DNA from 3 places in the Pseudomonas imperatae genome. Region 2 is predicted to be linked to each of the others. Evidence: predicted binding sites of a transcription regulator. Region 2 holds the regulator's gene; each other region holds the start of a gene.
What was found. Region 2 encodes sigma-54, which starts transcription at its own class of promoters, with help from an activator protein. Its sites were predicted from a motif close to ANTGGCATNNANNTTGCTNT; they were not measured.
Positions count from the first base shown of each region.

Region 1: glnA (glutamate--ammonia ligase) is a predicted target of sigma-54. The motif match lies at 1,446-1,465, and genes of this name have one in related genera.
Region 3: nirB (nitrite reductase large subunit NirB) is a predicted target of sigma-54. The motif match lies at 1,323-1,342, and genes of this name have one in related genera.

Region 1 is NZ_JBSKHP010000003.1:322,735-326,012, reverse strand. Features, by position in the region: gene glnA (glutamate--ammonia ligase) at 1-1,348, opposite strand, end outside; gene thiI (tRNA uracil 4-sulfurtransferase ThiI) at 1,681-3,135, shown strand; gene typA (translational GTPase TypA) at 3,275-3,278, shown strand, end outside.
Region 2 is NZ_JBSKHP010000001.1:270,021-273,298, reverse strand. Features, by position in the region: gene lptB (LPS export ABC transporter ATP-binding protein) at 1-448, shown strand, start outside; gene ACWKWX_RS01280 (RNA polymerase factor sigma-54) at 620-2,116, shown strand; gene hpf (ribosome hibernation-promoting factor, HPF/YfiA family) at 2,228-2,536, shown strand; gene ptsN (PTS IIA-like nitrogen regulatory protein PtsN) at 2,549-3,013, shown strand; gene rapZ (RNase adapter RapZ) at 3,016-3,278, shown strand, end outside.
Region 3 is NZ_JBSKHP010000010.1:179,006-182,283, reverse strand. Features, by position in the region: gene nirB (nitrite reductase large subunit NirB) at 1-1,199, opposite strand, end outside; gene ACWKWX_RS15030 (sulfite reductase subunit alpha) at 1,488-3,278, opposite strand, start outside.

The DNA.
Region 1 (3,278 bases), on a different contig from region 2:
CCTCTTCGCTTTTCAGGGCGATGTAAGCGTCGATGAAGTCGTCGCTGAAAACGCCGCCTTTGGTCAGGAACGCACGACCTTTGTCCAGCTCTTCCAGGGCTTCTTTCAGGCTGCCGCAAACTTGTGGGATCTCTTTCGCCTCTTCAGGCGGCAGGTCGTACAGGTTTTTGTCAGCGGCGTCGCCAGGGTGGATCTTGTTCTGGATACCGTCCAGGCCGGCCATCAGCAGTGCTGCGAAGGCCAGGTATGGGTTGGCAGCCGGATCCGGGAAGCGTGCTTCGATACGACGGCCGCGCGGGCTGTTGACGTAAGGAATACGGATCGAAGCCGAACGGTTGCGAGCCGAGTAGGCCAGCATTACTGGAGCTTCGAAGCCTGGGACCAGACGCTTGTACGAGTTGGTCGCCGGGTTGGTGAAGCCGTTCAGGGCCTTACCGTGCTTGATGATACCGCCGATGAAGTACAGGGCGGTGTCGGACAGGCCGGCATAGCCTTCGCCAGCGAAGGTGTTCTTGCCATCTTTGGCGATGGACATGTGTACGTGCATACCCGAGCCGTTGTCGCCGTACAGTGGCTTAGGCATGAAGGTAGCGGTACGGCCGTAAGCGTCGGCAACGTTGTGCACAACGTACTTCAGGGTCTGGACTTCGTCGGCCTTCTTCACCAGGGTGTTGAACTTGACGCCGATTTCGTTCTGGCCAGCAGTTGCCACTTCGTGGTGGTGAACTTCAACGACCTGGCCCATCTCTTCCAGTGCGTTGCACATGGCGGTACGGATTTCGTGGTCGTGGTCGAACGGAGGAACTGGGAAGTAGCCGCCTTTCACGCCTGGACGGTGGCCCTTGTTGCCGCCTTCCACGTCCTGGTCGGACATCCACGAACCTTGTTCCGAGTAGATCTTGAACATGGAACCGGAGATGTCGGACTTGAACTTCACTTCGTCGAAGATGAAGAACTCTGGCTCTGGGCCGGCGAACACGGTGTCACCGATACCGGTCGACTTCAGGTATTCTTCGGCGCGGTGGGCGATGGCGCGCGGGTCGCGATCGTAGCCTTGCATGGTCGAAGGTTCGATGATGTCGCAGACCAGGATCAGGGTCGGCTCTTCGGTGAACGGGTCCAGGACGGCAGTTTCGTCGTCCGGCAGCAGGATCATGTCGGAGGCTTCGATGCCTTTCCAGCCAGCGATGGAGGAACCGTCGAACATCTTGCCGACTTCGAAGAAGTCGTCTTCCAGCGCGTCACGGGCTGGCATGGTGACGTGGTGCTGGGTGCCCTTGGTGTCCGTGAAGCGCAGATCAATCCACTTGACGTCATGATCTTTGATGAGTTGAACCGACTTCGACATGTTGTCCTCCGGGGTGAATAAGGGCTGGTAGTGGTTAGCCCTGTAATTTGGGTGATGCCGGGCGCGAATAGTCTGCCAAGGCAACCTGCCTCACAAGGGAGCAATTTGCATGCCAGTGCCCCGAGATGGGTTTTTTGCCCCAAACCCAAGCATTTCGGCCTGTTTTCGGCAAAATGCGCCGATTTGCCGCACTGTTTTGAAGCGCTAGCAATCCTTAAGGCACCATAAAGGTGCACTGAAAACCTTCTGTACGATAACTGGTTAAAAGCTGAGCAATTTCCGCTATAATCCTGCCCCCCCTTTTTCGGCTGGCACCTCGCGCGCTGTTTTTCATGAAACTAATCGTAAAAGTCTTCCCAGAAATCACCATCAAGAGCCGGCCCGTTCGGAAGAACTTCATTCGCCAGCTCGCCAAGAACATCCGCGTCGTGCTCCGTGAACTGGACCCGAAGCTGGTGGTGGATGGCGTGTGGGACAACCTCACCGTTGTCACCCGCATCGAAGATGCGAAAATCCAGCGCGAGATGATCGAGCGCCTCAAGTGCGTGCCCGGTATCACCCATTTCCTCCAGGTGGATGAATACCCACTGGGCGACATGGACGACCTGGTCGCCCAGTGCAAGCAGCACTTCGGCCACCTGCTGGCGGGCAAGATGTTCGCCGTGCGCTGCAAGCGCGCCGGCAAGCACACCTTCAGTTCCATGGATGTGGACCGTTACGTTGGCAGCCAATTGCGCCAGCAGTGCGGCGCCGCCGGCATCGAGCTGCGCACCCCGGACGTGGAAGTGCGCCTGGAGATCCGCGACAAGCGCGTGTTCATCATCCACAGCCAGCACCAGGGCATCGGCGGCTACCCGCTGGGCTCGCTGGAGCAGACCTTGGTACTGATGTCCGGTGGCTTCGACTCCACCGTGGCCGCCTACCAGATGATGCGCCGCGGCCTGATGACCCACTTCTGCTTCTTCAACCTGGGCGGCCGTGCCCACGAGCTGGGCGTGATGGAAGTCGCGCACTTCCTGTGGAAAAAATACGGTAGCTCCCAGCGCGTGCTGTTCATCAGCATCCCGTTCGAGGAAGTGGTGGGCGAGCTGTTGGGCAAGGTCGACAACAGCCACATGGGCGTGATTCTCAAGCGCATGATGCTGCGCGCCGCCAGCCGCATGGCCGATCGTCTGCAAATTGATGCCCTGGTAACCGGCGAGGCCATCTCGCAAGTGTCGAGCCAGACGCTTCCGAACCTCTCGGTGATCAGTGCGGCAACCGACAAGCTGCTGCTGCGTCCATTGCTTGCCAGCCATAAGCAGGACATCATTGACCAGGCCAACGAAATCGGCACCGCCGACTTCGCCAAGCACATGCCTGAATATTGCGGGGTGATTTCGGTCAACCCCACCACCAAGGCCAAGCCCCACCGCGTCGCCTATGAAGAACAGCAGTTCGACATGGCCGTGCTGGAGCGGGCCCTGGAACGCGCCAAGCTCGTTTCCATCGACAATGTGATCGATGAATTGGGCCAGGACATCGAAATCGAGGAAGTCGCCCAGGCCCTGGCCGGGCAGGTGATCATCGACATTCGGCATCCGGACGCCCAGGAAGACGAGCCCCTTGAACTCGAAGGCATCGAGGTCAAGGCACTGCCGTTCTATGCACTGAACAGCCGTTTCAAGGAACTGGACCCCACCCGTCAGTACCTGCTGTATTGCGACAAAGGCGTGATGAGTCGCCTGCATGCCCACCACTTGCTCAGTGAGGGACATGCCAATGTGCGCGTTTATCGACCGAGCTAAGCGCCCGGGGCTGTTTGCCTGTGGCCTGCGTCACCGGCCCCCCGACGCCACCGTAAAGCTGTAACGGCTTTGCGGGACTCTAAGTCAAATCGCTGTCACAACCTGTCAGCACACCGAATCCTCTGATCGAGATACACAAGTGA
Region 2 (3,278 bases):
GTCGGTCTCCGACAACATCATGGCCATCCTGGAAACCCGCCCGGAGCTGGACAAGGCCGGCCGCGTGAAGGAGCTGGAAAGCCTGCTGCAGGAGTTCCACATCACGCACATCCGCGACAACCTGGGCATGAGCCTGTCGGGCGGCGAGCGGCGCCGGGTGGAAATTGCCCGCGCGCTGGCGACCGCGCCCAAGTTCATCCTGCTGGACGAACCCTTTGCCGGTGTCGACCCGATCTCGGTCGGCGACATCAAGCAGATCATTCATCACCTCAAGAACAAGGGCATCGGCGTGTTGATCACCGACCACAACGTTCGCGAGACCCTGGATATCTGTGAAACCGCTTACATCGTCAACGATGGCCAGCTGATCGCCGAAGGCGATGCCGAGACCATCCTGGCAAACCAACTGGTGAAAGAGGTTTACCTCGGCCACGAGTTCCGCCTGTAACGGCGAGGTGTTTGGCTGGTTGCCCGGGGCGCGCCGCGAATTAATTGCGGTGTCGCTCTAGGCAAACACTTCGGTTTCAGGCATATAATTTGCTTACGACAAAAGCCGAGAGCCTCGGCGCCCGTAGTGGATGGCGCTTTGCGCCGGCGAATAAGGTGTTAAGCCCCTGCCATGAAACCATCGCTCGTCCTAAGAATGGGCCAGCAACTGACGATGACACCGCAGTTGCAACAGGCCATCCGCCTCCTCCAGCTCTCCACCCTGGACCTCCAACAGGAAATCCAGGAGGCCCTGGAATCCAATCCGATGCTCGAACGCCAGGAAGAAGGCGACGACTTCGACAACAGCGACCCCATGGCCGACAAGGCCGAGCAACAGGTCACGCCGGAAATCCAGGAGCCCAGCTACCAGGAAACCTCCGCCCCCACCGTCGACAACCTCGAAGACGGCGAGTGGAGCGAGCGCATTCCCAACGAGCTTCCCGTCGACACCGCCTGGGAAGACATCTACCAGACCAGCGCCAGCAGCCTGCCCAGCAACGATGACGACGAATGGGACTTCACCACCCGCACGTCGGCCGGCGAAAGCCTGCAGAGCCATCTGCTGTGGCAACTCAACCTGGCGCCCATGTCCGACACCGATCGCCTGATCGCGGTCACCCTGATCGACTGCATCAACAACCAGGGCTACCTGGACGAGACGCTGCAGGAGATCTGCGACTCCTTCGACCCGGAGCTGGACATCGAGCTGGACGAAGTGGAAGCCGTGCTGCACCGCATCCAGCAGTTCGAGCCCGCCGGCATCGGCGCCCGCGACCTCAGCGAATGCCTGCTGCTGCAACTGCGCCAGATGCCCCCGCGCACGCCGTGGCTCAGTGAGGCCCAGCGCCTGGTGGCCGACTACATCGACCTGCTGGGCAGCCGCGACTACAGCCAGCTGATGCGCCGCATGAAGCTCAAGGAAGACGAGCTGCGCCAGGTCATTGAACTGGTGCAAAGCCTCAACCCGCGCCCTGGCTCGCAGATCGAGTCCAGCGAAGCCGAGTACGTGGTGCCCGACGTCATCGTGCGCAAGGACAACGAGCGCTGGCTGGTGGAGCTGAACCAGGAAGCCGTACCGCGCCTGCGCGTCAACCCGCAGTACGCCGGCTTCGTGCGCCGCGCCGACACCAGCGCCGACAACACCTTCATGCGCAACCAGTTGCAGGAGGCGCGCTGGTTCATCAAGAGCCTGCAGAGCCGCAACGAGACCCTGATGAAGGTCGCCAGCCAGATCGTCGAGCACCAGCGCGGTTTCCTCGACTACGGCGACGAGGCCATGAAGCCGCTGGTGCTGCACGACATCGCCGAGGCGGTGGGCATGCACGAGTCGACCATTTCGCGGGTGACCACGCAGAAATACATGCACACCCCGCGCGGCATCTACGAGCTGAAATACTTTTTCTCCAGCCACGTCAGCACCTCCGAGGGCGGAGAATGCTCGTCCACGGCGATCCGCGCGATCATCAAGAAACTGGTTGCCGCGGAAAATCAGAAAAAGCCATTGAGTGACAGCAAGATCGCTGGTTTACTGGAGGCACAAGGCATCCAGGTAGCCCGCCGCACTGTCGCCAAGTACCGTGAATCCCTAGGGATCGCGCCGTCCAGCGAACGCAAGCGGCTGATGTGAATCCTGGCAGCGCCAAGGCGCTGCCAGTGGGCTTGCCGGATGTGCCACAGCGTTCCAGTGGCAGGTTAACCAACCTGTCTCTTTATGCACTGGCAATAAGGAGAAAGCGGTATGCAAGTCAACATCAGTGGACATCAACTGGTTGTGACCGACGCCATGCGCACTTACATCGGTGAGAAACTCGACCGATTGGAGCGCCATTTCGACAAGATCACCAACGTGCAGGTCATCATGGAGGTCGAGAAGCTGAAACAGAAAATCGAGGCCACCCTGCGCGTACCCGGTGGCGAAGTCGTGGCAAACGCGGAACATGATGACATGTACGCGGCCATCGACCTGCTGACCGACAAGCTCGACCGCCAACTCAAAAAGCATAAGGAAAAACAGCAGAGTCTGCTGCAAGGCCAGACCGCCCGCTGACACTCCCCCCTCATGATCCGACTTGAAAACATCCTGACCCCCGGCCGTTCCCTCGTGAACGCGCCGGGCGGCAGCAAGAAGAAAGTACTCGAACACATCGCCACCCTCATCGCCCGGGAAGTCCCCGGCCTTGAGATGCAGGTAGTGTTCGAAAGCCTGGTCGCCCGCGAAAAACTGGGCTCGACCGGTTTTGGCAACGGTATTGCCATCCCCCATTGCCGCCTGGTTGGCTGCACCACGCCGATCAGCGCCCTGCTGCACCTGGAGAACAAGATCGACTACGACGCCATCGACGGCGCCCCGGTCGACCTGGTCTTCGTGCTCCTGGTCCCCCAGGAGGCGACCAATGAACACCTGGCGTTGCTGAGCCAGATCGCCGGCATGCTCGACCGCGCCGACGTGCGCGAGCGCCTGCGCTCGGCGAAAAGCAGCGATGCCCTCTATCAGGTTGTGCTGGACGAACAGAAAGGTCATTGACCATGCGCCTGATCATCGTCAGCGGCCGTTCCGGCTCGGGCAAAAGCACCGCGCTGGACGTGCTGGAAGACAACGGTTTCTACTGCATCGACAACCTGCCGGCCGGCCTGCTGCCGGAACTGGCCGAGCGCGCCCTGATCCGCACCGAGCTGGCCCAGCCGCTGGTAGCCGTGTCCATCGATGCGCGCAACCTGCCCAGCGACCTGTCGCGTTTTCCGCAACTGCTGCAGGAAGCCCGCGACAAGCACATCCAGTGCGACGTGCT
Region 3 (3,278 bases), on a different contig from region 2:
GGCAGGGCGATGCCGTTCTGCACGTACTGCAGCAGCGTGTCGTAGTAGCTGTTGTCGCCCACCAGCACGGCGCCGATGACCTTGCTGCCGCACGGCGACACCACCAGGCGCCGGTAGCTGGCGTTGGCCTCGTCGATGAAGCGGTAGCTTTTCGCACCCGGCGTGGCGGCGTGGGCGTCGCCGATGGAGCCCACGTCCACGCCCAGCAGCTTGAGCTTGGTGGACATGTCGGCGCCGCTGAAGGTGGCCTCGCCCTGCCCCGCCAGCAGCGCCGCGACGTTGCGCGCCATGCTGTAGCCAGGCGCCACCAGGCCGAACACGCTGCCGTTCCAGGACGCGCATTCGCCGATGGCGAAGATCGCCGGGTCGCTGGTGCGGCAATGCTCATCCACGACCACGCCGCCACGCGCAGCAACGTCAAGGCCGGCGCCGCGCCCCAGGGCGTCCTGGGGGCGGATGCCGGCGGAGAACACCACCAGGTCGGTTTCCAGGAACTCGCCACCGTCGAAGTTCATGCGGTAGCGATAGGCCTCGCCGGCGACGATGGCCTGGGTGGCACGGGACACGTGCACGCCTACGCCCAACGCCTCGATCTGCGCGCGCAGCGCGGCGCCGCCGTCGCTGTCCAGTTGCACCGGCATCAGCCGCGGGGCGAACTCCACCACGTGGGCTTCCAGGCCCAGGGACTTCAGCGCGTTGGCCGCCTCCAGGCCCAGCAGGCCGCCCCCCACCACCACGCCACGGCGGGCAGTGCTGGCGGCCTGGCGGATGGCGTCGAGGTCGTCGAGGGTGCGGTACACCAGCCGCGCGTCGCCTTCGGAGCCGGCAATGGGCGGCACGAACGGGTAGGAACCGGTGGCCAGCACCAGTTGGTCGTAGGCATAGCGGCCTTGGGCGGTGACCACCTGGCGGTTGGCCCGGTCGATCTCCAGCACCGCTTCGTCCAGGTGCAGCTGCACGCCGTGGTCGGCGTACAGGGTGGCATCGCCCAGGGCCAGCGCCTCGGCGTCCTTGCCGCCGAAGTACTCGGACAGGTGCACGCGGTCGTAGGCGCGCTGGCGCTCTTCGCCGAACACCCGCACCTGGAGCTGCGCCAGGGCCCCGCGCTCAATCAGTTGCTCGACACAGTGGTGGCCGACCATGCCGTTGCCGACGATGATCAGTTGCGGGCGCGGCTTGAGCGTCATGAATGCGTTCATGCAGGTTTTCCTCGAACAAAAAAAGGCGCCTGGAGCCGTTAAGCTCCAGGCGCCTTTGCCTGGTATCTGTGTGGGGTGCCCCTGGGTGCGATCGCCGTTGAACGCGGGTGGGCTGATAGTATCGAAGCAGGTTGCATGCCAACACGGGATTTACCCGTAGCCGCTGCCGCCAGGCTGCGCTGGCCCTTGCGTCCACCCACAAAATCCTGGTGGCAATACCGGCCAGCGCAGCCTGGCGGCAGCGGCTACGGGGCCAGGTTGGTGCGAAAACCTGCGCCGTGCCTCGTTTCAGTACACATCGCGCAGGTAGCGCTTGGCCTTGCTCATCTGCGCCACGTACGCCTCGGCGTCCACGCCGCCGTGCTCGGCGATCACCGCCTTCAGCGCCGCGTCGACGTCCTTGGCCATGCGGCTGGCGTCGCCGCACACGTAGAAGTGCGCGCCCTGCTGCAGCCACGCCCACAGCTGCGCGCCCTGCTCCAGCATGCGCTGCTGCACGTAGACTTTTTGCGCCTGGTCGCGGGAAAAAGCCGTGTCCAGGCGTTGCAGGTGGCCCTGCTGCAACCAGCGCTCCAGCTCGTCGCGGTAGTAGAAATCGGTGGCCTGGCGCTGCTCGCCGAACAGCAGCCAATTGGGGCCGCTGGCGCCACTGGCCTGGCGCTCCTGCAAGAAGGCGCGGAACGGCGCGACGCCGGTGCCGGGGCCGACCATGATCATCGGCGCGGCGGGGTCGGCGGGCACTTTGAAGTGCTTGGACGGCTGCACGAAAATCGACACCAGGCCGTTGCTGGCGCGGTCGGCGAGGAACGCCGAGCACACGCCGCTGCGTGCGCGGTCGTTGTGGCGGTAGCGCACGGTGGACACCGTGAGGTGCACCTCGTTGGGGGTGGCCTGGGCGCTGGAGCTGATGGAGTACAGCCGTGGTTGCAGCGGTTTGAGCAGGCCCAGCAATTCATCGGTACTGACTTCTGTGGGGAATTCGTCCAGCAGGTCGAGCAGCTGCCGGCCCCATAGCCACTGGTTCAAGCCGTCGTTGTTGTCCACCGCCAGCAACTCCGCCAGCCGCGCGCTGCCGCTGCGCTCGGCCACCAGCGTGAGCCAGGCCGGGGTAATGCGGGTGATCTCGTAATGTTTGTGCAGCGCCTGGGCCAGGGCCATCTCGCCCTGGTCAGGCACCTGCACGTGCTGGCTGCTGTCCAGGCCCAGGGCGGCGAGCAGTTCCTCTACCAGGGTCAGGCAGTTGGTGGGCCACACGCCCAGGGCGTCGCCGGCCTGGTAGTGCAGGCCGGTGTCGGAGAGGTCGAAAACGATCTGCCGGGTTTCCTTTTCCGCGCCCGCCGCGTTGAGCAGGCGGTTGTGCTTGATGCGCACCTGGCAGGGGCGCTGGCGGCTGTAGCCGCTGTAGTCCCTGGCCACCGCAGGCCGGACTGGCGCAGTGCCCGTCAGCGCCAGGTTGATCTGGCCCAGCCACTGCTCGGCGACCTCCTGGTAGTCGGGCTCGCAGTCCATGCGCGGCACCAGCGTGGTGGCGCCCAAATGTTGCAGGCGGGCGTCGAGTTTGCGACCGAAGCCGCAAAACTGCTCGTAGCTGCTGTCGCCCAAGGCCAGGACCGAATAGCGCACCCCGGCCAACTGCTCGGCGCCCCCCTCCTGCAATGCGGCCCATAGCCCACTGCCGTTGTCCGGCGCGTCACCGTCGCCGAAGGTACTGGTGATCAACAGCACGCTGCGCGCCTGGCGCAATTGCGGCAGGCTGACTTCGTCCATGCAGTTGACCTGCACCTGCAGCCCCGCACCCCGCAACTGCTCACCGCAGAGGCTGGCCAAGGCCTCGGCGTTGCCGGTCTGGGAGGCCCACAGCACCCACTGCTCGGGCACCACCGCGTCAGGCTGGCAAGCGCCGGCTTCGACCGTGGGTATCAAGGGACCGCTGACCCTGCTCAGGGCCACGGCGCTGAACTTGAACTCCGGCTGCCATGACACTGGGTCGATGGCGTCGCTGGTCATGGCGTTGACGGCCAGGTCGTCGCCGTACAGATCATTCCAGTGGAACGGCGCGAACAGGTTGCCCGGCAGCAC